3 regions of the Paenarthrobacter sp. NPDC090522 genome follow, and region 3 is predicted to be linked to each of the others. Evidence: riboswitches for the same ligand, from Rfam matches in the RefSeq annotation. Region 3 holds a riboswitch; each other region holds the start of a gene.
What was found. A riboswitch is a leader RNA that binds a small molecule or an ion and turns the genes downstream of it on or off. The one in region 3 is predicted to bind S-adenosylmethionine.
Positions count from the first base shown of each region.

Region 1: linked by a shared signal. The riboswitch ahead of ACIQT2_RS04755 (homoserine O-acetyltransferase) and the one ahead of ACIQT2_RS03175 (aminotransferase class V-fold PLP-dependent enzyme) in region 3 are both predicted to bind S-adenosylmethionine.
Region 2: linked by a shared signal. The riboswitch ahead of ACIQT2_RS07515 (DUF1737 domain-containing protein) and the one ahead of ACIQT2_RS03175 (aminotransferase class V-fold PLP-dependent enzyme) in region 3 are both predicted to bind S-adenosylmethionine.

Region 1 is NZ_JBIVXL010000003.1:168,044-175,732, forward strand. It holds gene ACIQT2_RS04745 (SGNH/GDSL hydrolase family protein) at 44-871, shown strand; gene ACIQT2_RS04750 (winged helix DNA-binding domain-containing protein) at 874-2,034, shown strand; gene ACIQT2_RS04755 (homoserine O-acetyltransferase) at 2,072-3,193, opposite strand; SAM riboswitch class IV at 3,208-3,322, opposite strand; gene ACIQT2_RS04760 (bifunctional o-acetylhomoserine/o-acetylserine sulfhydrylase) at 3,485-4,825, opposite strand; gene ACIQT2_RS04765 (VOC family protein) at 5,037-5,675, shown strand; gene ACIQT2_RS04770 (CPBP family intramembrane glutamic endopeptidase) at 5,826-6,593, opposite strand; gene ACIQT2_RS04775 (histidine phosphatase family protein) at 6,656-7,336, shown strand; gene ACIQT2_RS04780 (DeoR/GlpR family DNA-binding transcription regulator) at 7,340-7,689, opposite strand, start outside.
Region 2 is NZ_JBIVXL010000005.1:41,844-49,532, reverse strand. It holds gene ACIQT2_RS07530 (PLP-dependent cysteine synthase family protein) at 1-657, opposite strand, end outside; gene ACIQT2_RS07525 (aromatic amino acid ammonia-lyase) at 651-2,264, opposite strand; gene ACIQT2_RS07520 (NtaA/DmoA family FMN-dependent monooxygenase) at 2,266-3,594, opposite strand; SAM riboswitch class IV at 3,770-3,882, shown strand; gene ACIQT2_RS07515 (DUF1737 domain-containing protein) at 3,896-4,156, shown strand; gene ACIQT2_RS07510 (rhodanese-like domain-containing protein) at 4,153-4,563, shown strand; gene ACIQT2_RS07505 (O-succinylhomoserine sulfhydrylase) at 4,566-5,774, shown strand; gene ACIQT2_RS07500 (hypothetical protein) at 5,785-6,420, shown strand; gene ACIQT2_RS07495 (glutamate--cysteine ligase) at 6,364-7,551, opposite strand.
Region 3 is NZ_JBIVXL010000002.1:224,586-232,274, forward strand. It holds gene ACIQT2_RS03135 (PadR family transcriptional regulator) at 1-101, shown strand, start outside; gene ACIQT2_RS03140 (50S ribosomal protein bL37) at 192-266, shown strand; gene rsrA (mycothiol system anti-sigma-R factor) at 368-628, opposite strand; gene ACIQT2_RS03150 (sigma-70 family RNA polymerase sigma factor) at 625-1,422, opposite strand; gene ACIQT2_RS03155 (DoxX family membrane protein) at 1,603-2,118, shown strand; gene aroA (3-phosphoshikimate 1-carboxyvinyltransferase) at 2,125-3,504, shown strand; gene ACIQT2_RS03165 (ribosome small subunit-dependent GTPase A) at 3,507-4,622, shown strand; gene hisN (histidinol-phosphatase) at 4,677-5,489, shown strand; SAM riboswitch class IV at 5,635-5,748, shown strand; gene ACIQT2_RS03175 (aminotransferase class V-fold PLP-dependent enzyme) at 5,782-7,176, shown strand; gene ACIQT2_RS03180 (class I SAM-dependent methyltransferase) at 7,266-7,689, shown strand, end outside.

The sequences.
Region 1 (7,689 bases), on a different contig from region 3:
GCGTAGGTTCGCAGGCACGAGTCCACAAGGCAGGATAGGAAGAATGAGTTCATTGGTGACGCCAGGCGATGGAATCCAAACGCATCCTTGGAGCCGCTACGTAGCGCTGGGAGATTCCTTCACCGAGGGCATTGGCGACCCCGAGCCGCAGAACCCCGGAGGCTTCCGTGGCTGGGCGGACCGGGTGGCCGAAGAGCTCGGCCGCGGCCACGACGATTTCGCGTACGCCAACCTGGCCATCCGCGGCCGCTTGCTGCAGCAGATCGTGGACGAGCAGGTTGGCCCGTGCTTGGAACTTCAACCGGACCTCGTGTCCATATCAGCAGGCGGCAACGACCTCATCCGGCCTGGTGGCGATCCTGACCTCCTGGCCGAGAAGCTGGACGCAGCCGTCCAGGAACTGAGCTCGGGCGGGGCAACGGTGGTCCTGTTCAACGGCCCGGACACAGCTTCTTCAGTGCTCAGCCGGATCCGCGGCAAGGTGGCCATCTACAACGAGAACCTGCGGACCGTCGCCGCCCGGCACGACGCCATCGTCGCGGACATGTGGTCCTTGCGGCAGCTCGCCGACACGCAGATGTGGGACGAGGACCGCCTGCATTTCTCGCCCCTCGGCCACCACACCATCGCGATGATGGTGCTGGAGGCGTTGAACGTCCAGCACACGCTCGAACCCCTCGTCCCCAAGCCCCTCCCGCCCCGGACCTGGCGGGAAGCCCGCTCTTCGGACCTCGTGTGGGCGCGCGAATACTTTGTCCCCTGGGTGATCCGCCGCCTGCGGCACCAGTCCTCCGGCGACGGCATCACGCCAAAACGTCCGACGCCGGGACCCGTCTTCGGGCCCAACGCCACCGGATTGCCGCGCGGCTAGGCGTGGTCGCCTTGGAGCCAGACGACGTCGTTCGCCTCCGACTGAGCCGCCAGCACCTCCGCGCTCCGTTGGCTCCGACGGCATCAGAAGCAGTCCGCAACCTCCTCGCTGTCCAAGCCCAGGAGTTTCCCTACGCGCGCTGGTCCCTGGCCCAGCGGACTCCCGAAGCTTCCGCTGCGGATGTGGAGCAACTCGTGGCAGACGGCACCATCCTGCGGACCCACATCCTCCGGCCCACTTGGCACTTTGTGCACCGCGACGACCTCGGCTGGTTGATGGGCCTGTCCGGGGAACGGCTGCATCAGGGAAACAAAGGCATGTACCGGCAGACGGGGGTCGATGCCGCCTCGGCCGCCCGAAGCTCCGGCCTCCTCGCCGAAGCCGTTGCGGGTGGCGCCCATAAGACCCGCGAGGAACTCTCCGCGGTCCTGGAGGACGCGGGGTTCCCGGGCAAGGGACTCGGCTTCGTGTACCACCTTATGCATGCGGAAATCAGCCGGATCCTGGTCAGCGGCAAACCTATCCGCTCGGCCGGGGGTGCCCTCAAGCAGACGTACGCGCTGTTCGGGGAACGGGTACCCGAGCCTGGACCTGACGCTTTGGACGCCGATGAACGGGACCAGGCTTTGGGCCAGTTGGCCTTGCGGTACTTCACCAGCCGTGGACCGGCCACGGTCAAGGATTGCTCGGCGTGGTCCGGCCTGACCATGAAGGACGTGAAGCGTGGGCTCGAGGTAGCCGCCGACGTCGCCCCTGGGGCCTTGGCCTCGCTTCCGCTCGACGGGCTGGACTTCCACCTGGCAGCGGATGATGTTGCCGGGTTGGAGCGGACCGGGGCCGCCCGGGAGGTCGGCTCAGATCCGGACGCCGCACTCCCCCGCGTTGACCTCATCCAGTGCTACGACGAGTACGTCATGGGCTACTCGCAGTCCCGGCACTACCTCGGCGGGGTGGCACCCTACTTCCCGGAAAACGGCGGCCCCATGCACGTAGTCCTGCTGGATGGCAGGCTGGCCGGCTGGTGGCGCCACGCATTCGCCGGTGGAACCTGTGAACTCGATGTCCGCCTGAACCAGCCCGCCACGCCCGCCGTCCAGCGGGCACTGGAAGCCGAAGTGGACCGTTATGGCAGGTTCCTGGGCATGGAAGCCAGGCTGGCCTGACGGCAATGCCTGTTGGACAGCTTGCCCGGTGCCCGGCTCAGGCGAAGAAGGACTCCCGCAACTGCGCCGAGAGTTGCCCGATCTCAGTGAGGAAGCCGTCGTGGCCGATGGGAGCCTCGATCACATGCACCGGAACGTCACCCGGCAACGCGTCGGCGAGTTCCTTGGACTGGGCCGGAAAATAGAGCCGGTCCGTGTCCACGGCGGCAATAAAGAACTCGGCAGTCGTGCGGCCCAGGGCCTCCTGCAAAGTACCCCGTCCTCGCGTGACGTCGTGGCTCATCAGGGCCTCGGTGATGGCGATGTAGCTGTTGGCGTCAAAGCGCCGCACCAGCTTGGTGCCTTGGTGGTCGAGGTAGCTTTCCACCTGGTACCGGCCGCGCTTCCCCAGGATGGCTGCGGCGAGCGGGGTTTCCTGGTGCTGCGGTTCGCGGCCGAAACGGACATCCAATTCCAAGGCGGAGCGGTAGGTGATGTGGGCGATCCTCCGGGCCAGGGCGAGGCCGGCCTCCGGCGCGGCACCCTGGTAGTAGTCGCCGTCGTTGAAGTTGGGGTCCTGGCGGATGGCGAGCGTCTGCGACTGCGCGAAGGCGATTTGTTCTGCGGTGCTGTAGGCACCCACGGACACCACCGCACAGCGCTTGACCCGCTCCGGGAAAGTCACAGCCCATTCGAGCGCACGGGCACCTCCCATGGAACCGCCCAGTACGGAGTGCCAGGCGCGGATTCCCAAGGCATCGGCCAGACGGGACTCAGCCTCGGTGGTGTCACGGAGGGTGACCAGCGGGAACCGGGAACCCCACGGTTTTCCGTCCGGAGCCGCTGACGACGGCCCGGTGCTGCCGTTACAACCACCCACGATGTTGATCGAAATGACGAAGAACCTGTCGGTATCGATCGTGGCACCTGGCCCTACCAGTTGCTCCCACCATCCGTCTTCATCGGTGGCGCCGCGGGCGACGTGGGTACTACCGGTCAGGGCATGCTCCACCAGCACGGCGTTTGAGGCATCGGCGTTCAGCTGGCCCCATGTTTCGTAGGCCAACACCACATCGGGAAGGAAGCCGCCGGCTTCGAGTTCCAGCGGGCCCACGTGGGCGTACTTGAGGGTTCCGTCTGCTTCCTCGGATGTGGGAAGGGCTGTAGCAGTAATGGTCATTCCTTTGACACCTAACCTCGCGCTTGCCCACCGCCTTTCATGCGGCAGGCCAGGTCTTCACCCGGGGCACCCCACCGCGGAGGAGGGTTGCCGGCCAGCAAGCCGGGGCTGTCACTGGCACTCATGACCTAATACGTAAGAGTCTAGGAAGAACACAGCCGTTCTGGCGAAGAATGTGACAGCTGTGTGACGGTTTGGAGCATCTTCGTTCATGAACGAGCACCCGGCAGCGCCGCCCGGCGAATAATCGTCGGCCGGGTGGCGCCACCGTATTTCACGGCAGATCCGGCGTCAGGCGCCCTTGGCCGCGCGGAATCCCGCCTCAAGGTCGGCGATGATGTCATCTGCGTGCTCAATGCCCACCGCGAGACGGACCAGTCCCGGAGTAACGCCGGCTACAGCCTGCTGCTCTACGGTCAACTGGCTGTGGGTGGTGGAGGCCGGGTGGATCACCAGGGACCGGACATCGCCGATGTTGGCCACGTGCGAGTGCAGCTCCAAGGCGTCCACGAACCGCTTGCCCGCCTCCACGCCGCCCTTGATGGTGAACGCGACAACGGCACCGGTACCGCGGGGGCCGTACTTGCGCCCACGCTCAAACCAGGGGCTGGACGGCAGCCCCGCGAAGGCGACGGATTCGACGTCGTCATGGGCTTCCAGCCATTCGGCCACTGTGGTGGCGTTCGCGACGTGACGCTCCACGCGCAGGCTCAGGGTTTCCAGGCCTTGGGCGATGAGGAACGCGTTGAACGGAGAAACCGCGGAGCCAAGGTCGCGCAGCAACTGGACGCGGGCCTTGAGGATGTAGGAAAGGTTGGCCCCGAGCGCGCCGTCCTTGCCGAGGTCGCGGGCATAGACCAGGCCGTTGTAGCTGGGATCCGGGGTGTTGAAATTTGGGAAGCGCTCCGGGTCCTTGCCGAAGTCGAAGTTTCCGGAGTCCACAATGACGCCGGCAATCGCCGCACCGTGGCCACCCAGGTATTTGGTGGCCGAGTGGACCACGATGTCGGCGCCCCATTCGATGGGACGGATCAGGTACGGGGTGGACAGCGTGTTGTCCACGATCAGGGGGACGCCCGCTTCGTGGGCAACCTTGGCAATGCCCTCAATGTCCAGGACGTCCTGGCGCGGGTTGGAGACAACCTCGCCGAAGAACAGCTTGGTGTTCGGCTGCACGGCGTTGCGCCACTGCTCGAGGTTGTCCGGGTCCTCGACGAAGGTCACGGAGATCCCGAACTTCTTCAGGGTGTGGGCCAGCAGGTTGTAGGTTCCGCCGTAGAGGCTGGGGCTGGCCACCACGTGGTCGCCGGCTTCGGCGACGTTGAGGATCGCGAAGGTTTCCGCGGCCTGCCCGGAGCTGAGGAGCAGGGCGCCCAGGCCACCCTCGAGGCTGGCTATCCGCTGCTCCACGGCATCCTGGGTGGGGTTGCCGATACGGGTGTAGATCGGGGCAAGCTCGGCCAGGGCGAAGCGGTTGGCGGCACTCTCGGCGCTCGGGAACACAAAGGACGTGGTCTGGTAAATCGGAAGCGAGCGGGCACCGGTGGCGGAATCGGGTTCCTGGCCTGCGTGGATTTGGCGGGTTTCGAAAGACCATCCTTGGGACATTGCGTTCTCCTCTTCGTGGCGCATGGGTTCGGTGGATTGTGAATGCTTCGAACTGCGGCCAGTCTAGGAAGGCCCCGCGACAATGCACAGGTTTGTGACGAAGACAGTATTTTTCGGTCTTCGGGCGTCATTCCGGCGTCCCGCCATGAGGCCCGGCACCGCCCTCCAATAACATCCCACCTTGGTTAGGCTTGACTTAGCTGAGACCCGAATCACAAAGTGCCAAGATGAAGCCATGCGCATGGATCACGTCTCTTACGCTTGTGAACGAGATGGCCTTCTGGCCACGACAGAACGAATTTCCGCGGCATTGGGAGTGGACGCAGTCCGGGGCGGAGTGCACCCGCGCTTCGGTACCCGGAACATGATCATTCCCCTTGCGGACAACAAATACCTTGAAGTGGTGGAGGTCCTCGACCACCCCGCTTCGGATAAGGCACCCTTCGGCCAGGCAGTCCGGGCACGCTCGGCAGCCGGCGGCGGTTGGATGGGCTGGTGCGTCGCCGTTGACGACCTCGCTCCGTTCGAAGAACGCCTTGGCCGTTCCGCAGTTCCCGGCAACCGCAAGTTCCCCGACGGCCGGGAACTCGTTTGGCAGCAGATCGGCATCCTCGGCTTGATCGCCGATCCCCAGGTGCCGTACCTGCTCAAGTGGGAAGGCGATCCCGGCCTGCATCCCTCCAAGGTCTATGAAAGTGACGTCAAGATGTCCAGCCTGACCATTGCGGGCTCGGCGGAACGTGTCACCGAATGGCTGGGCGAGCCCGTGGAAAAGCCGCTCGAGGACGTCGCTGTCCAGTGGATGGCTCCGCACGGCACGCCCGGGATCATGTCCGTGACCTTCGAAACCACCTCGGGCGCCGTCACCATCTGACGCCCCTGCAAGAAACTTCGGCCGCTATCAGCGGGTGCCAATGGCGTCACCTGCGGATGGCGGCCGAATACCTTTAACTCCCAACTGGGTCGCACTTGTGCGCGTTTAGAGCGCTCAAAACGCGCACAAATGCGACCCAGTTGGGGCCTGCTAGCCGAGGCCTACTGCCTTGCCGAACAGGCTGAAGCCAACGAATGCCACAATGTCCAACAGGGCGTGCGCTATCACCAGTGGCATGACCCGTTTGGTCCTGGTGTAGAGCCAGGCGAACACCAAGCCCATCACCACGTTTCCGATGAAGGGCCCGAAACCTTGGTACAGGTGGTAGCTTCCGCGCAGGACAGCACTGACGAGGATCGCCAGCGGCGTGCTCCAGCCGAACTTTCCGAACCGGTCCAGCAGGTAGCCCACCACGATCACTTCTTCAACGATCGCGTGGCGTATGGCCGAGAGGATGAGCACCGGGACGGTCCACCAGTAGGCGTCCAATCCACTGGGCAGGATTGCCGTGGTGATGCCCAGCGCCCGCCCCACTGCGTACAGGCCCAAGGACGGTATGCCGATCGCGGCGGCGAGGCCCAGGCCCTGGAGAGAGTCCTTGCCGGGCCGGGCGAAGTTGAAGCCAAGGCGGGCGAACGCCGACCCACCTGCTGATCCTCCGGTGACGTGCAGGGACAGGAAATAGAACACCAGGACTACCGGTACCAGCGCGAACAGGATGTCCAGCAACTGGTACGTGAGGTCGAAGTATTCGCGCGTGCTTTGGGACCTGTTGAGGGTGGACGTAGCCTCCGACAAGGGGGCGCGGGTCAGCTTGTCCAGGAGTTGCACCACCGAATAGACGGCGGACTGGCCCAGGGAGAGGCCCAGCACAATGAGGACTTCTGCGCGCAGGCGACGGCGGGAGGCTAGGAGCATGTTCCTATCTTGCCCGTAGTTCCTGCCACTTTGCCGGGAAGGCCAGCCCTATGCTTGGTGGGATGAGCGCCCCCGGCAGAATCTTCATGATCAGGCATGGCCAGTCCGCTGCCAATGCCGACACCTCCATCTACAACCGCGTGCCCGACTACAGGATCCCTCTGACGGCAAAGGGCGTGGAAGAGGCCCGGATCGCCGGAGAGCAGCTTCGCCGCAAGCTCGACGGAGAGCAGGTCTGCGTTTACGTTTCCCCCTACCTGCGCGCCTACCAGACCCTGGAAGCACTGAACCTTGGTCCGCTGGTGGAACGCGTCATCGAGGAACCCCGGCTCCGGGAACAGGACTGGGCCAATTTCCAGATCGCCGGGGACATTGAGGACCAAAAGGAACTCCGCAACCTGTACGGCCACTTCTTCTACCGGTTCCGGGAGGGCGAGTCCGGCTCGGATGTCTACGACCGCGTCTCGTCCTTCATGGAAACCCTGTACCGGCATTGGGAGAAACCAACGTACGCGCCCAACACGCTGCTGGTGACGCACGGGTTGACCATGCGGCTCTTCTGCATGCGCTGGTTCCACTGGACCGTCGAGTACTTCGAATCCTTGAACAACCCCGGGAACGCTGAACTGCGGACCCTGGTCAGGACAGACGACGAGCTGTACGTCCTTGATGAACCCTTCAGCCAGTGGGTGCCACGGAACGTGGACGACTCCGTGCTGGACGCTCCCCCGATGCTGTTCTGACGCCTACGCCGTGACCCCCGCCGGAGCCACGATCACTTCCGTGCCCTTGGATTCAAAGGCGGCCCTGTGCTCCGGCGAGATCCCGGCATCGGTAATGAGGTGCCGGAATTCGTAGCCGGCCATCGCGGCGAACGAGCGGCGGCCTACCTTCGAGGAATCGGCAACCACGTAGGACTCGGTGGCCCGCCGCGCCATGACGGTGTTCACCATGGCCTCGCCTTCATCGGTGATGGTGGGGCCAAGGTCGGGGTCCACGCCGTTGACGCCGATGAACGCAATGTCCAGCGCCACCTTCTGCATGATGACGTCCGTGTAGGGGCCCACGAGTTCGTAGGAACGGGGATTCAGGATGC
Region 2 (7,689 bases), on a different contig from region 3:
GCGTAGGGCCGCTGCTTGTTCCTTCAGGTAACGCCCGTTGCCGCTGATGGTCCCGCCGGTCCCGATGCCCGCAACGAAGTGTGTGATCAGCCCACCGGTTTGTTCCCAGATCTCCGGCCCGGTGGTTTGGTAATGCGCCAAAGGGTTGGCCGGATTGTCGAACTGCATGGGCCGCCACGCACCGGGGGTCTCGGCCGTGATCCGGGCGGCCACTGCCCGGGCATTTTCCGGCGATTCCGAGGGCGCGTTCCAATCAGTCAGGATCACGCGGGCGCCATAGTTGTGCAGCGCGGCGAGTTTCTCCTCGGAAATGGTGTCCCCGGTAACCACCACCACCGGATGCCCGGTCAGGTGTCCGATCAACGCAAGGCCAATCCCCGTGTTGCCGGACGTGCTTTCCACAATGGTGGCTCCGGGCCGCAGTTCACCGGATCTCTCGGCCGCCCTGACCATGCTCAGCGCGGTGCGGTCCTTGATGGACCCGCCCGGGTTCTCCGACTCAAGCTTGACGTGAATGCTGCTGCCCAGGCCCCTGCCAAGGTTCTCCAACTTCACCAATGGGGTATTTCCCACCTTGTCCAGTACGGAGGTATCGAGCCCGTCGGGCACCCCCATTGCAGCATGCACCCCGTGCCTGCGGGCTGCCGTGGTCACCATGTTCCTCCTCCTTCCGCTGGGACAACGCCAGTGTCCAGGTCACTGCGCACCTGGTCAGGCCTCTGCCCCTCCCATACCTCCGCCACTGCCTCGCGCAGCACCCGCCTCGCCCGTTCAACGAGTTCGGGCGCCGACGGCCGTTCTGCCAGCACATCGGCCAAGCGGCCGACGACGGCGGCAGTCCCCTTACCGAGCGGTTGTGCGGCTCCCGCTTCGAGCAGCAGGTATGACGCCGTCAGGGCTTCAATGGCCAGCAGTTTCTCCAAGGCGGCCAAGGACTTTTCGAGTTGCTGCAGGGCAAGTGGCGCCAGGGTCGAATGGTCTTCGACGTCGGCGGACAAGGTTGGCGCTCCAAGCGTGGCCGGAGCCGCGAGGAACTTGAGTTCGGCCAGCAGACCGGCCGCGGAGTACCACAGCAAACCGGGAAGCTCCTCCTGTGCCAGGCCGGATCCGGCGGCCGCGGCAGCCAGGTGCTTGGCCCGGATGGCACGCTGCGGCGGATACAGCTTGGCGATCCGGCGTTCGCTGGAGATCCCCACATGTGCCAAGGCCAGGCGAAGGCCTTCGAAGGACAAGGCAAGCTGCATCGGCTGGAAGTTCCCACCGGAGACCATCTGTCCGGACTCAAGGTCCACCAAGGGATTGTCGCCGCGGCCGTTCAACTCCACCTCGAGCGCCGAGCGAAGCTGCGCAACCAAGGCCCGGAACGCTCCGTGTGTTTGCGGCGCGGCCCTGAAGGACAGGGCGTCCTGCACGGAAACCTCGGGACGGACGTCTTCCAGCCACCCGCCACTCAAAAGCCGACGGACAGCGGCAGCCGATTCGCGCTGCCCGTCCACCGCCTTGGCCGCCTGGATTGCCGGCGAAAAGGGACTAAGGTTCCCGCCGCCGTCGTACCTTGCAGTGGTTTCCAGGGACAACGCCAGCCCGACGTCGGCGAGCCGGGCCAGCTGCTGCAGCCGAACCAAGGCGAGCGCCCCGGCTCCCACCGAGTAGCTGTTGGCACTGACCAGCGGGAGGGCCTCGCCGGCCGCGAGAGTGAGGGGCTGCAGGCCGGCGTCGGCGAGCGCTTTGGCGCCGGGCACCAGGGTGCCTTCGGCGTCGAAAGCTTCACCTTCACCGATGGCGACGGCGGCGACGGCGGCAAGCTGGGTCAGATCGGAAGAACCCACCGAGCCCTCGGACGGGATCGCGGGGTGCACCCCACGGTTCAGGAGTTCGGCGTAAAAGCCTGCTGTTTCGGGACGGACGCCGGAACCGCCGCGGCTGAAGCCGATGAGCCGGGCGAGGATCACTGCGCGGGCGGCGGCCCGGTCCAGGAAAGTGCCAACGCCGCTGTTGTGATACCTGACGACTTGTACTTGGTAGGCGAGTACTGACTTCTCCTCCACAGCCGTGTCACGGCCTGAGCCGAGCAACGTGTTGAGTCCGTAGACCCGCTGCCCAGACGCGGCCGTCTCTTCGACGATCTCCCGCGACCTGCCCATCAATGTCAACGCATCATGGTTGAGTTTCACGTGAAACGCCGGATCAGAGGCAACAAGGGCCAAGCGCTCAGGAGGCACAGCGGCGGTCCCGATCACCAGTTCATTGGGCAGGGGGGCCATGTCAGAAGTCCAGAAGGTTCTGGCGGAAACCACCGCTGCCGTAACTGCTCCTCAACAGCCCGCGGCGCCGAAGCTCCGGGGTGAGTTTGTCCAGCACGGAGTGGACCGTCACCGGATCCACAAACCCGGAGAAGAGGAAGCCGTCACCGCCAACCGCTTCCCCGGTCTCTTCGAGGTAATCGGCGATCTGCCCGGCAGTGCCGATGATCGAGTCTCCGGCTCCCCCGCTGCGGGCCTGCAGGATCTGGCGCAACGTGGACCCTGGAGGGGCTGCCTTGGAGAAGTGTTCCAGTGTTCCCTGGTTGCTGTTGGTGCTCAGGGTGGGGAGGGGCTCGTCGAGGTCGAACTTCTTGAAGTCGATCACCGAGAGGTAGGAGATCGAGTTGAGTTGGCTGTCGATATCCCGTTGTGTGAGCTCCCGGCGCTGCGCCCTCAGTACCTCCGCCTCTGCAGTGGACCCCACCACGGTGGGCTTGAGGACGAAAAGGACCTTGACGTCGTCGGGGTTCCTGCCCGCCTTCGCAGCCTCGGCGCGGATCGAATCCCGGTAGGCCTTCATCCCGTCCACCCCGCGGGCCAAGGCAATCGCCACATCGGCGTGTCCGCCGGCGAACGCCTTGCCACGGGGCGAAGCACCGGCCTGGACCAGGACGGGTTCCTCCGGCAGCGGCGCGGTGTTCAGCGGCCCACGGACCTTGAAGAAGTCGCCCTGGTGGTTGATCGGGTGAACCTTGGTGTGGTCCGCGAACCTGCCGGCCTCCACGTCCTCAAGCACAGCGCCAGGTTCCCAACTGCGCCACAGCCGCCTGACGACGTCGACGAACTCCTCAGCCTTCTCATACCGCAGGTCGTGCTCGATCTGTTGGTCAAGGCCATAGTTCTGGGCGGCAAGGTCGCTGCCCGAAGTGACGACATTCCACCCGAGCTGCCCCTCGGAGAAGTGCTGGAGCGTGGCGAGGAGCCGCGCCGCGGTGAAGGGCGGGTAGAAGGAGGCGCTGACGGTCGGAACAATCCCCAGGTGCTGCGTGGCCGAGAGCAGGTACGGAACCAGGGCCAGGGGGTCGTGTTTGGGCGCGAAGGATGCGTGGGCCAAGGACACCTCGGCGGTGCCGCCGTAAGTATCCGGAACGGTGAGGGAATCCTCGATGATGAACAGGTCCAGCCCGGATCGCTCGAAGGCCCTGACGGCCTCCTGGTACAGCGCGGGTTTCTTCCAGTCGTAACCCAGGCCGTAGCCGGGCGTCCCCCAGCCTTGGACTCCGAATCCGTGGCCCACGAACCATCCAAAATGAAGCATGGGCTTGAGTGTAGAACTGCTGTGTCCGTTCACCGCGACCTGATTTCATGCGAAGTTACAGGGGGTCGTACTGCGTCAATTATGCTCCCGCTGCGTCACATTTGGACCCCGTTCGGCCCGCCCCGGGGAGGCGCCGGTTACGCAACATGACGACGGCGGTGCAGTCGCCAAATGCGGCTTCCCGGCCGCGGATGTTACGTTTTTCTTGAGTAATGAGCACCAGCGTTAAGCCCTGACTTGCTGGTCGGCAACCCTCTCCCGCGGCGGGGTGCCTCAGGTGACTACTCGGCGTCTTCGAACTTCGAACTGCAAGCGTGACTGAGGAGCACCACGAATGCCTGAACCCACTGAAGAAAAACTCTCCTACCGCCTGATCACGGGTCCTGATACCCGTGACTTCTGCGAACGGATCTCCGCTGCTTTGGCCGAGGGCTACGTGCTGCACGGCAGCCCGGCGGCCACGTTCAACGGCGAAACTGTCATCGTGGCGCAGGCCGTGATCCTGCCCGCTGCGGTAGCCAGTTCGGACGCAGCTGTTGCGAGCGCCGTGGACGAGTTGGACAACTACGAGGAAGCATTCGAGGGCCACGCATGAGCTACGCAGGTGACCTGACCCCGCAGGACGCGTGGGCAAAACTTGAAGACGGCGCCATCCTGGTGGACGTGCGCACCGAGGGCGAATGGGCCCACATCGGTATTCCGGACACGAAGGCCACGGAGAACGATCCCCTGTTCATCCAGTGGAACCTCGCCGGCGGCATCCCGAACTCCCGCTTCCTGGAGGACCTGCAACAGCAGGCCCCCGAGGGCGACGGCGTGGAACTCGTTTTCATCTGCCGTTCCGGCCAGCGCTCCATCGCTGCTGCCATCGCCGCTACTCAGGCCGGCTTTACGGCCTACAACGTCCTTGAAGGCTTTGAGGGCGAACCCGACCGTTATGGCGAACGCACCGTCAACGGCTGGAAGAACCGTGGCCTGCCGACCAACCTTGGGAACGACTAAAAGTGACTTTTAATCCTGACGCCGCCGGCTGGAGCCCTGACACCCAGGCCGTCCGCGGTGGCCTTGACCGTACCAACTTCCAGGAAACCGCAGAACCGGTTTTCCTGAACTCCGGGTTCGTCTACGAATCCGCTGCCGCCGCGGAACGCGCCTTCACGGGCGAAGACGAGCGCTTCGTCTACTCCCGCTACGGCAACCCGACTGTGGCCACCTTCCAGGAACGCCTGAGACTGCTGGAAGGAACCGAGGCATGCTTCGCGACGGCGTCCGGCATGTCCGCGGTCTTCACTGCCTTGGGTGCCTTGCTGGGTGCCGGTGACCGTGTGGTTGCCGCCCGCTCACTGTTCGGCTCCTGTTTTGTGATCCTCAATGAGATCCTGCCGCGCTGGGGCGTGGAGACCGTTTTCGTTGACGGACCGGACCTGGACCAGTGGCGTGCTGCCCTGTCCGAGCCGACCACGGCCGTCTTCTTCGAGTCCCCGTCCAACCCGATGCAGGAAATCGTGGACATCCAGGCCGTCAGCGAACTGGCCCACGCCGCCGGGGCAACAGTCGTCGTCGACAATGTCTTTGCCACTCCCCTGCTGCAGCGCTGTGGCGACCTGGGCGCGGACGTGATTGTCTACTCCGGCACCAAGCACATTGACGGCCAGGGGCGCGTCATGGGCGGGGCGATCCTGGGCACCAAGGAATTCATCGATGGCCCGGTCAAGCAGCTCATGCGCCACACCGGACCCTCCCTTTCCTCGTTCAACGCGTGGGTGCTCACCAAGGGCCTCGAAACCATCGGGCTGCGCGTGAACCACAGCTCGGCTTCCGCGCTGAAGATCGCCGAGTGGCTCGAGCAGCAGCCGGCCATCAGCTGGGTCAAGTACCCGCTCCTGAAGTCGCACCCGCAGTACGAGCTCGCCACCAAGCAGATGAAGGCCGGCGGAACCGTGCTCACGTTCGAGCTCTCGCCGTCCGGTGGCCGGACGGCCAAGGAAGCAGCTTTCGCGCTCCTGGACGGGCTGAGCGTCATCGACATCTCCAACAACCTGGGCGACTCCAAGTCCCTCATCACCCACCCGGCCACCACCACGCACCGCGCCATGGGACCGGAGGGTCGCGCAGCGATCGGGTTGAGCGATGGCGTGGTCCGGTTGTCCGTCGGTCTTGAGGACGTGGACGATCTCATCCTGGATCTGGAGAAGGCCCTCAAACAGGTCTAATCTTCATGCCATGAGGCATCCATACCGCCGGGCGGGGGCTGTCATCGTCGCGGGTTCCGTGGTCTGGTTGGTGGGGATTTCACCCGTTCCGCAGGTCTACACCACACAGGATCCAGCCGAACGATTGCGGCTGCTGATGCGTGGCGAGCGAGGCTGGATCATGGGGCACCACCTGGCTGCCGCGGGAACTGCTGCCGTGCCGATGGGGTTCGCAGCCTTCGCCCGGGCGCTGCCTGGCGGAACGGCCAAGACCTTCGCGCGTGCGTCCGCTGCAGCATTGCTGGCGGGCGCACCGCTCTTTGTCTACAGCCTGTCGCGCAGGGCATCGGACCTTGAGCGTTTCGCCTACCGTCGAGGGTCCAACGCACCGTTCCTTGGGTATTCCTGGCTACACATTGCCGGGCTGGGCGCATTGGGCGCGGGCTTGCTGCGTTCGCCGGCCAAGCGCTGGGTAGGTCTCACGGCTTCGGGCGCTGCCTCGGTCTTCGGCATCATCCTCCTGACCGCCAAGGACATTCCGCCGTTCGTCTTCTACCTCACGGAGGGACTGGTGGGAGCCTTCTTGATCGCCTGGGATGACGAGGCCGGGTCAGGCCCGCCGGACCCGGCCGAGGATGGGCGCGGGATCGCGATGGGCGTCGGCTGACGCCCCGCGCACGGTCAACCTGGCGGCATGCCCGACGGCGGCCGCGAGGGCTTCCGGGGTTGGCGGGCTCTCCGGGTGGCTCTGGTGTTTGCGGTTGAACCGCGTCACAGCCTCTCTTTGCTCGTGGGCACCGTTGCCGCGCTCCAGGATATCCGCGATCCCGGCTTTGACCAGGCCCAGCTCTCCTTGATCGTCAAGGACCGGGCTCAGGTAGTCCACCAAGGCCCACACCACTTCGGCAGCCGGTTCGGGACGGAACTCCCCGAAGTCCAGCAGGTCACCACGGAGGCCTACATTGCTGGCCTGCCAACTGGCCATGCGCAGCAGCGCCGTGGGCACCGAGGAGGGCTCAACGCCGTCGAGCATTTCCAAGGAAGCCGTCTCAACCAAGGCCCGCACCAGCACTGCAATCAGGGCCGCGTCCTCTGACCGAAGGCAGACATCGGCCACACGGACCTCCACCGTGGGGTGGGTCCGCGAGATGCGTGCATCGAAGTAGATCATGCCTTCATCCAGGAGCACCCCTGTGTCCAGCAACCGGCTCACCATCCGGCGATAGGCCGTCAACGAACCGAACACAGCCGACGGGCCGGAGGTGGGCCATCTGTTCCAGGCCTGGATGCGATAGCTGTCAAAGCCCGTGGGAAGGCCGCGCCAGTAGGGAGAGTTTGCGCTCAAGGCCGTGAGGACCGCGAGCTTGTCCCGGATATGGTCCAGCACCACCACGCCCTCCTCCGGCGACTCAACCGAGGTGTGCACATGGAAGCCGCATGTCAATTGCTCATGGGCCGTCAACCCGAACCGCTCCAGCATCTCGGCGTAGCGGGGATCGGGCGTGGTGTGGGTGGTGGATGCGAGGGGCGACGTAGCCAGGGCTGCTATGCGGGCACCGTGTTTACGGGCAGCCTCGCTGGCCATGGCCCGGCCGCGCCGGATCTGGTGCAGGAGGTCTGCGTAGCTGTGGCACGGCCGTGTTTGGGTTTCGATCTGCTCGAGCTTGAGTTCGTAGCTGAGCCCGGTACCTGTTTGTTGCGGGTGGCTACCATTGAGCAGTGCATCCGCGAGGGCCAACGGTTCGCCCGTCACGGGATCGACGATGAGCAGTTCTTCCTCAACCCCGAATGTCCGCATGCTTCATTTTGCGCTCCGCGCTCCGGCCGCGCACCCCTTCCCGCCGTTCGCACCAGGTAGACCTGGAGCGCCGGGCGGAAACCGGCGCGGCCGGGTCGAGCCAAGGGAGCGAATGGCGCGAACGGGTGCGCCAGCAAA
Region 3 (7,689 bases):
AGCACGGCGCTTCGCACCCGCTCTCCCCCGTGACCTTGGAAACAGTGCGCACCGTGCTGGACCAGGCCCGGATCTCCATCCGAAATTCGCTGCACGGCTGACCAGCACCGTCCCGGTTCGCTAGCCCATGCCCGGATGTGCGAAACTGGAGGGCAGCTTTATTGAGTATCAATCATTGAAGGAGGCCAGCTATGAGCAAGCGTGCACGTAAGCGTCGTGACCGTAAGCGCGGCGGCGCGAACCACGGCAAGCGCCCCAACACCTAAGCACAGGCTTAGCGTCAAGGCTTAACCGCAAGGGCCCCGGAAACCATCAGGTTTCCGGGGCCCTTGGCGTTCAAGGTCCAACCAGCATCAAGGGGCCAAACTCAAGCGTCCACCGGCTTGATCGAATGGATCCTGTCCAGAATGGAGTTCTTGAGGTTTTCCGGCGCCGATTCGGTGCAGGAGCGCTTGACCATGGTGCGGATGAGGCACTCGAGGTCGTACTGCTCGGAGCATTCCTCGCAACCGTCCAAGTGCTGCTTGATCTCGCTGAGGTCCTCGCGGGTCAAGGCGCCGTCGAGGTACTCATAAATACGCTGCATCCGCGTATCGTCGCAATCGCCCAATCCCTGGCAGTCGCTCATTTCTCTTTCTCCTGATTGTTGCTACCGGCCGAGGCCTGGTCTTCTGTCTGGGCACTGAAGCCCCGTTCGGCGGCATAGTCCGCCAGCATGTCCCGCAGCATCTTCCTGCCGCGGTGAAGGCGCGACATCACGGTACCGATGGGGGTGTTCATGATTTCGGATATCTGCTTGTAGGCGTACCCCTCGACGTCCGCGAAATACACGGCCAAGCGGAACTCCTCCGGAATGGCCTGCAACGCGTTCTTCACATCCGAATCCGGGAGATGGTCCAGGGCTTCGGCTTCAGCTGAACGGAGTCCGGACGAGGTATGGGACTCCGCTTTGGCCAACTGCCAGTCCTCGATCGTGTCCGAGTTGGACTGCAGCGGCTCGCGCTGGCGCTTCCGATAGAGGTTGATGTAGGTGTTCGTCAGGATCCGGTACAGCCAGGCCTTGAGGTTGGTACCCGGCTTGTACTGATGGAACGCCGAGAATGCCTTGGTATAGGCCTCCTGGACCAGGTCTTCGGCATCGGACGGGTTCCGCGCCATGCGCATGGCCGCCGAGTACAACTGGTCTACGTACTGCATGGCGTCGCGCTCAAAGCGCGCCCGCCGCTGTTCGGGTGTCTCCTTGGCAGGATCGACGTCGGCTGCCGCCCCGGCGTCGTCCAGCCCGCCGGCTGCCTGGTCCATGGCCGTTGCGGCCGGTTCAATGGTGCTCATCGAAGCCAAGTCTACTGTCAGCTTCAGGGAATCCGGCTGCGCCGGTACCCGGGCGCCCAGTAAATCCAGACGGTCCTCAACCAGGGTCAAAAAACCAACTCCGTTCGCGAAGCGGCAAACACCATGCCGCAGCCCGGTCTTCACCGCGCCTGATGTTCACAACGGGTCCCGGTGGGTAATTATTCCGCAAAGGTGCAAGACTAGAGCAGACTGCACCCCTTGAACACAACGCTCAGTGACTTTTGTGGCAAGCCATCCAGGAGGCAAGACATGTCAGTAATCCGTTTTCTCGCGCGGCCCATGCTCGCGTCCAGCTTTGTCATCGCAGGTTTGGACAAGCTCAAGAACGCGGACGATACTGCCCGGCAACTCTCGCCGGTCCTGCGCCGTGCCTCCGAGTCCCTGCCGTTCCCGGCTGATGAGAAGGTCCTCGCGCGGGTGATCGGCGGCGCGCAGCTTGGCGCCGGCGCCCTGCTCGGCTTGGGTAAGCTCTCACGTTTCGCAGCCACCGTCCTGGCCGTGACGTCCGCACTGAACACCTATGTCGAGTGGCGTTCGGCAGACATCAGCACCAAGGAAGCCCGCGGCGCGCGCCGGGCCCAGCTTTTGAAGAACATCTCCCTCACGGGCGGCGTGCTGCTGGCATCGGTTGACACCGAGGGACGCCCCAGCCTGGCATGGCGCGCCGAACACCTCGCCACGGACGCCCGCAAAGCAACGGGCAAGCAGATCAAGCGCGCAGACAAAGCAGTTCGCAAGGCCGTAGATAACGCAGTTGGAGCATAAGGAAGCATGACAGGTACCACCGCAGCAAACGCCGGCCCGAAGAACGGCACACCCCTCCCCCTGTGGCCAGCACCCTATGCCACGGTTCCGGTGGATGCCACGGTGACGGTACCGGGATCCAAATCACTGACCAACCGATTCCTGGTCCTGGCTGCGTTGGCCGACGGACCCTCCCGCCTGCGGGCACCACTCCATTCCCGGGACTCCGTGCTGATGATCCAGGCCTTGCGCCAGCTCGGCGCGACGGTCACCGAAGTACCCGGCGACGGCGATTACGGCCCGGACCTGGACATCACACCGATGGATCCGTCCGTCGCGGGCGGCGAAACAGCGATCGACTGTGGACTCGCGGGAACGGTCATGCGCTTCGTCCCACCCCTGGCGGCCCTGCGCGCCGGCGTCACGGTGTTCGACGGCGACCCCCACGCCCGCAAACGCCCCATGGGAACCATCATCGAGGCTTTGGTCGCACTCGGCGTGCCCGTCCGCAGCGAAGGCGGCAGGACGCCGTCGGCCCTTCCGTTCGCGGTGGAGGGCTCGGGCGAAGTCCGCGGCGGGCACCTGGTCATTGACGCCAGCGCTTCCTCCCAGTTCGTCTCGGCCCTGTTGCTTGTTGGCGCCCGCTTCACGGAGGGGCTGCACCTGGAGCACGTCGGCAAGCCGGTGCCCAGCCTGGACCACATCAACATGACGGTCGCAGTCCTGCGCAGCGTCGGTGTCCAGGTGGACGATTCCGTCCCCAACCACTGGCGCGTGGCCCCCGGTCCCATCAGGGCCTTCGACCAGCGCATCGAACAGGACCTGTCGAACGCCGGTCCGTTCCTCGCGGCAGCACTTGCCACGCGCGGCACCGTCCGGATCCCCAACTGGCCCCTCGAGACCACCCAGGTGGGTGACCTGTGGCGGAGCATCCTGGCATCCATGGGCGCTGAGGTGTCGCTGGAGAACGGAACCCTGACGGTCAAGGGCGGACCCGAGATCCTGGGCGCCGATTTCGACGAAACCAGCGAGCTCGCCCCTACCGTCGCCGCATTGTGCGCGCTGGCCACGGGCCGCTCCCGCCTCACCGGCATTGCGCACCTCCGGGGCCATGAGACAGACCGCCTTGCCGCACTGGTGGCCGAAATCAACCGACTCGGCGGAAACGCCGAAGAGACGGCCGACGGCCTCATCATCCACCCGGCCGCCCTTCATGGCGGTGTAGTCCACAGCTATGCGGACCACCGCATGGCCACGGCCGGGGCCATCCTGGGCCTCGCCGTTGAGGGCGTTCAAGTGGAGGACATCGCAACAACGTCGAAGACCATGCCGGAGTTTCCGCAGATGTGGGCAGCGATGCTCGGCCGGACCCCGGCTGAGGCTTCATCGGGCGGGGCCACGAGCTGACCATGGGCCGCGACGCACGCTCCTGGGACGAATCGGACGTACGGATCCGGCCCAACAAGAAGGGTTCCCGCCCCCGCACCAAGGATCGGCCCAGCCATGACGACGCCGTGATCGGCAGGATCATCACGGTGGACCGCGGCCGATATACCGCAGTGGTTGGTGAGGACACCGACAATGAGCGGGTGGTCATTGCCGCACGTGCCCGCGAACTGCGCCGGAACCCGGTGGTCCCGGGTGATTTCGTGGCACTCGTGGGTGATGTTTCCGGTGGCCCGGACACGCTCGCGCGGCTGGTCCGCGTCGAGGAACGCCGGACGCTCCTGCGCCGCAGCGCGGACGACACCGATCCCATCGAGCGCGTCGTGGTGGCCAACGCGGACCAATTGGTGGTGGTTGTGGCTGCAGCGAACCCGGAGCCTCGCACCGGCTTCATCGACCGCGCACTGGTAGCAGCCTACGACGCCGGCATCGAGCCGCTGCTCCTCGTCACCAAGGCGGATGTCAAGGATCCTGCCGAACTGCTGGCCAATTACCTCAGCCTCGACTTTCCGGTCATCATCAGCCGCACGGCGGATTCGCAGGCCTCCGGCATCGATGCACGTTCAGACGACGGGCTCTCCGCCCGTTTGGACAGCGACGCCGTCTCCCGCCTGCGTTCCCACCTCGACGGCAAGGTAACCGTCATGCTGGGACACTCCGGCGTGGGCAAATCCACCATGGTCAATGCCCTCACAGGAGCCGAACGGGCGACCGGTGGGGTCAATGCCGTCACCGGGCGCGGACGCCACACTTCCTCCTCCGCCCTGGCCCTCAAACTGGCGGACGCTCCTTCCGGCAGTTGGATCATCGACACCCCGGGCATCCGTTCATTCGGCCTTGCCCACGTTGATGCCGGCCGCATCCTGCATTCCTTCCCCGACCTGGAGCCCGGCACGGAAGCCTGTGACCGTGGCTGCAAACATGACGCGAGTGCAGTGAACTGCGGGCTGGATGAGTGGGTCAACCAAGGCAATGCCGGCCCTTCCGGCGTGGCCCGCCTGGCTTCGCTCAGGCGCCTGCTCGGTGCCGACCCCCGCCTGGAGGCCAAGGAAACCAAGGAATTGGGCACCGTCAACTGAGGGTCGGAGCCTCACCTCCCCCGGGGCGTGGAGGATTCACGATAGTTTGGTGGCATGACCCAACCCGTTTCCAGCTACAACGATGACTTGCGATTGGCCCACGTCCTGGCCGATTCCGTGGACGCCCAGACCATGGACCGGTTCAAGGCCCTGGACCTGCAGATCGAAACCAAACCCGACCTGACGCCGGTCACGGATGCGGACAAGGCCGCTGAGGAAGCCATCCGCGGACAGTTGTCGCGTTCACGCCCCCGTGATGCCGTCCTCGGTGAGGAATTCGGAAGCAGCGGCCACGGTTCACGGCGCTGGGTCATCGACCCCATCGACGGCACCAAGAATTTCGTCAGGGGCGTCCCCGTGTGGGCAACCCTCATCGCCCTGATCGACGAAGGCGAACCCGTGGTGGGCGTGGTCAGCGCACCAGCCTTGGGCAAGCGCTGGTGGGCGGCCAAAAGCATGGGCGCCTACATGGGCCGCTCGTTGGCCTCGGCCACCCGGCTGAAGGTTTCCAACGTTTCCACGCTCGCGGATGCGTCCATGTCCTACTCGAGCCTGTCCGGCTGGAAGGAGCGCGGGAACCTTGACGAGTTCCTCGGCCTCACCGAGGACATTTGGCGTACGCGCGCCTACGGGGACTTCTGGTCCTACTGCCTGGTGGCAGAAGGCGCCGTTGACATCGCCTGCGAGCCCGAACTGAACCTCTATGACATGGCGGCCCTCGTGCCGATCGTCACGGAGGCGGGCGGCCGGTTCACTTCCCTTGAAGGTGAGGATGGCCCCTTCGGCGGCAACGCACTGGCAACCAACTCGATCCTGCACTCCGAGGTCCTGAAACGCCTCAATCCGGGAATCGACGATCTCCTCTGAATTTTCGACGGCGGACACCTCCCCTGGGAGGTGTCCGCCGCACTTTATTCGCCAAATCCGCCCTTTCCGCATCCTGCGTAACAATGCGCTTAACAAAGTGGACGGCTTTGTATCCGGCATGCGGGGTGCCTTAATGTCTACTACAGGTCACGAGTGCCAGCGCTAAACCCCGGTTTGCTGGCCGGCAACCCTCCATTCGCGGTGGGGTGCCCCGGGTGACGACCAGGCCGGTCCGGAACGGATACGGCAAGCGCGGATCCCCCGCAAGGGGGTCCCTCTTGAGTGAGGTCCCATGAGCACTGTTACGTTCGAATCCACCGTCCTTCCCACTGCCACGCAGGAAGCCGCGGCCGCCAGGCCCCTTGCCGCCGTGACTGGCGCCGAACTGCAGGCGCCCCTGATCCAGGGCGGCCACGTCCGCTACGCCAACCTCGACTACGGAGCTTCCGCGCCGGCGCTGACCATCGTGTCCGCGTACCTGAACGAGGTCCTGCCGTACTACGCGAGCGTGCACCGCGGAGCCGGATTCGCGTCCCAAATCAGCACGTCCGTCTATGAAAACTCCCGCGAGATCGTGCGCGACTTCGTGGGCGGGCGCCCCGATGACTCCGTCATCTTCACCCGTAACACCACCGACTCCCTCAACCTGCTGGCCGGCTGCCTTCCGCAGATCGACGGTACGCCAACCGGCGAAGTCCTGTACCTGGACATCGAACACCACGCCAACCTGCTGCCGTGGCAGGGCGTACCGCACCGCAGCGTCGTAGCCGCTTCCACGCTTGCTGCGACCCTCGCCAACCTGCGCCACGAACTGGCCCAAGGCGGAGTCTCCCTGCTCGCGGTCACCGGCGCCTCCAACGTGACAGGTGAAATCCTGCCCATCGCGGAACTGGCCTCCCTTGCCCACGAATTCGGTGCCCGCATCGTGGTGGACGCTGCCCAGCTCGCCCCGCACCGCCGGATCAACATCGCCGAAGCGGACGTCGACTACGTGGTCTTCTCCGGCCACAAGCTGTATGCACCCTTCGGTGCCGGCGTAGTGGTAGGCCGCCCCGATTGGCTCGACGCCGGAACGCCGCACCTTGCCGGCGGTGGCGCAGTCCGTGAAGCCCGCCTCGACTCCGTCAGCTGGGCGACAGGTCCGGCCCGCCATGAAGGCGGATCCCCCAACGTCCTTGGCGCCGCCACCCTGGCCCGCGCCACGCAGGTCCTGGCCGGCCTTGACCAGCAGGCCTGGCACGACCACGAGGCCGCCATCCGCTCCTACCTTGTGGAGGGCCTGCAGGCCATCGAGGGGGTCACCGTCCACCAGATCTTCAGTGATTCCACGGACACCATCGGTGTGGTCAACTTCTCGGTGGAGGGATTCGACGCCGGTCTGGTAGCCGCCTACCTGTCCGCGGAACACGGAGTGGGCCTTCGCGATGGTCGTTTCTGCGCACACCCGCTCCTCAAGCGCCTGGGCCTGCCGTCCGGTTCCCTGCGCGCCAGCTTCGGCGTGGGTTCCCGGCTGGAGGACGCCGCCCGGCTGCTTAAGGGAATCCAGGAACTGAAGGGCACCGGGCTGGGCTGGGACTACGTGGTGGACGAGGGCCGCTGGGTTCCGGCGAACGACCACCGCAGCTATCCCGAATGGGCCCCCAACACGCCCGGTACCGCAGGCGCTGCTCCCTGCACCGTGGACTGACCGCACTTTGCCGTGACCCGGCCAGCCCTGCCTTGCTGTAAATTCGTAGGGTACTTCCGGCGTTCGCGGTAGAGGAGTCTGTACACACCATGCGGTCCCAAGACCCTTCCAAGGGTTCGCATCAACCCAGCGGTCCCAAGCTGCACGCGGTCCGGCGCAAGGAACTGGGGCAGAGCTTCCAGGATGGCGGCGAGCACTACCATGTGGTGCGTCCCGGCTACCCTGCAGACTCCGTGGATTGGCTTCTTCCTGCCGGCGCGAAGTCCGCGGCCGACATCGGCGCGGGCACGGGAAAATTCACCACGCTGCTCGTGGACCGAGGTCTTGAGGTTACCGCCGTCGATCCTTCCACGGACATGCTGGCGCAACTCCGCCTGTCGTGCCCGCAGGTCCATGCGTTGGAGGGCACCGCCGAGGCGAGCGGACTGGCGGACTCAGCTTTCGACGTCGTCAGTGTTGCCCAGGCCTGGCATTGGTGCGATCCCGACAAAGCCAGCACGGAAATCGCCAGGG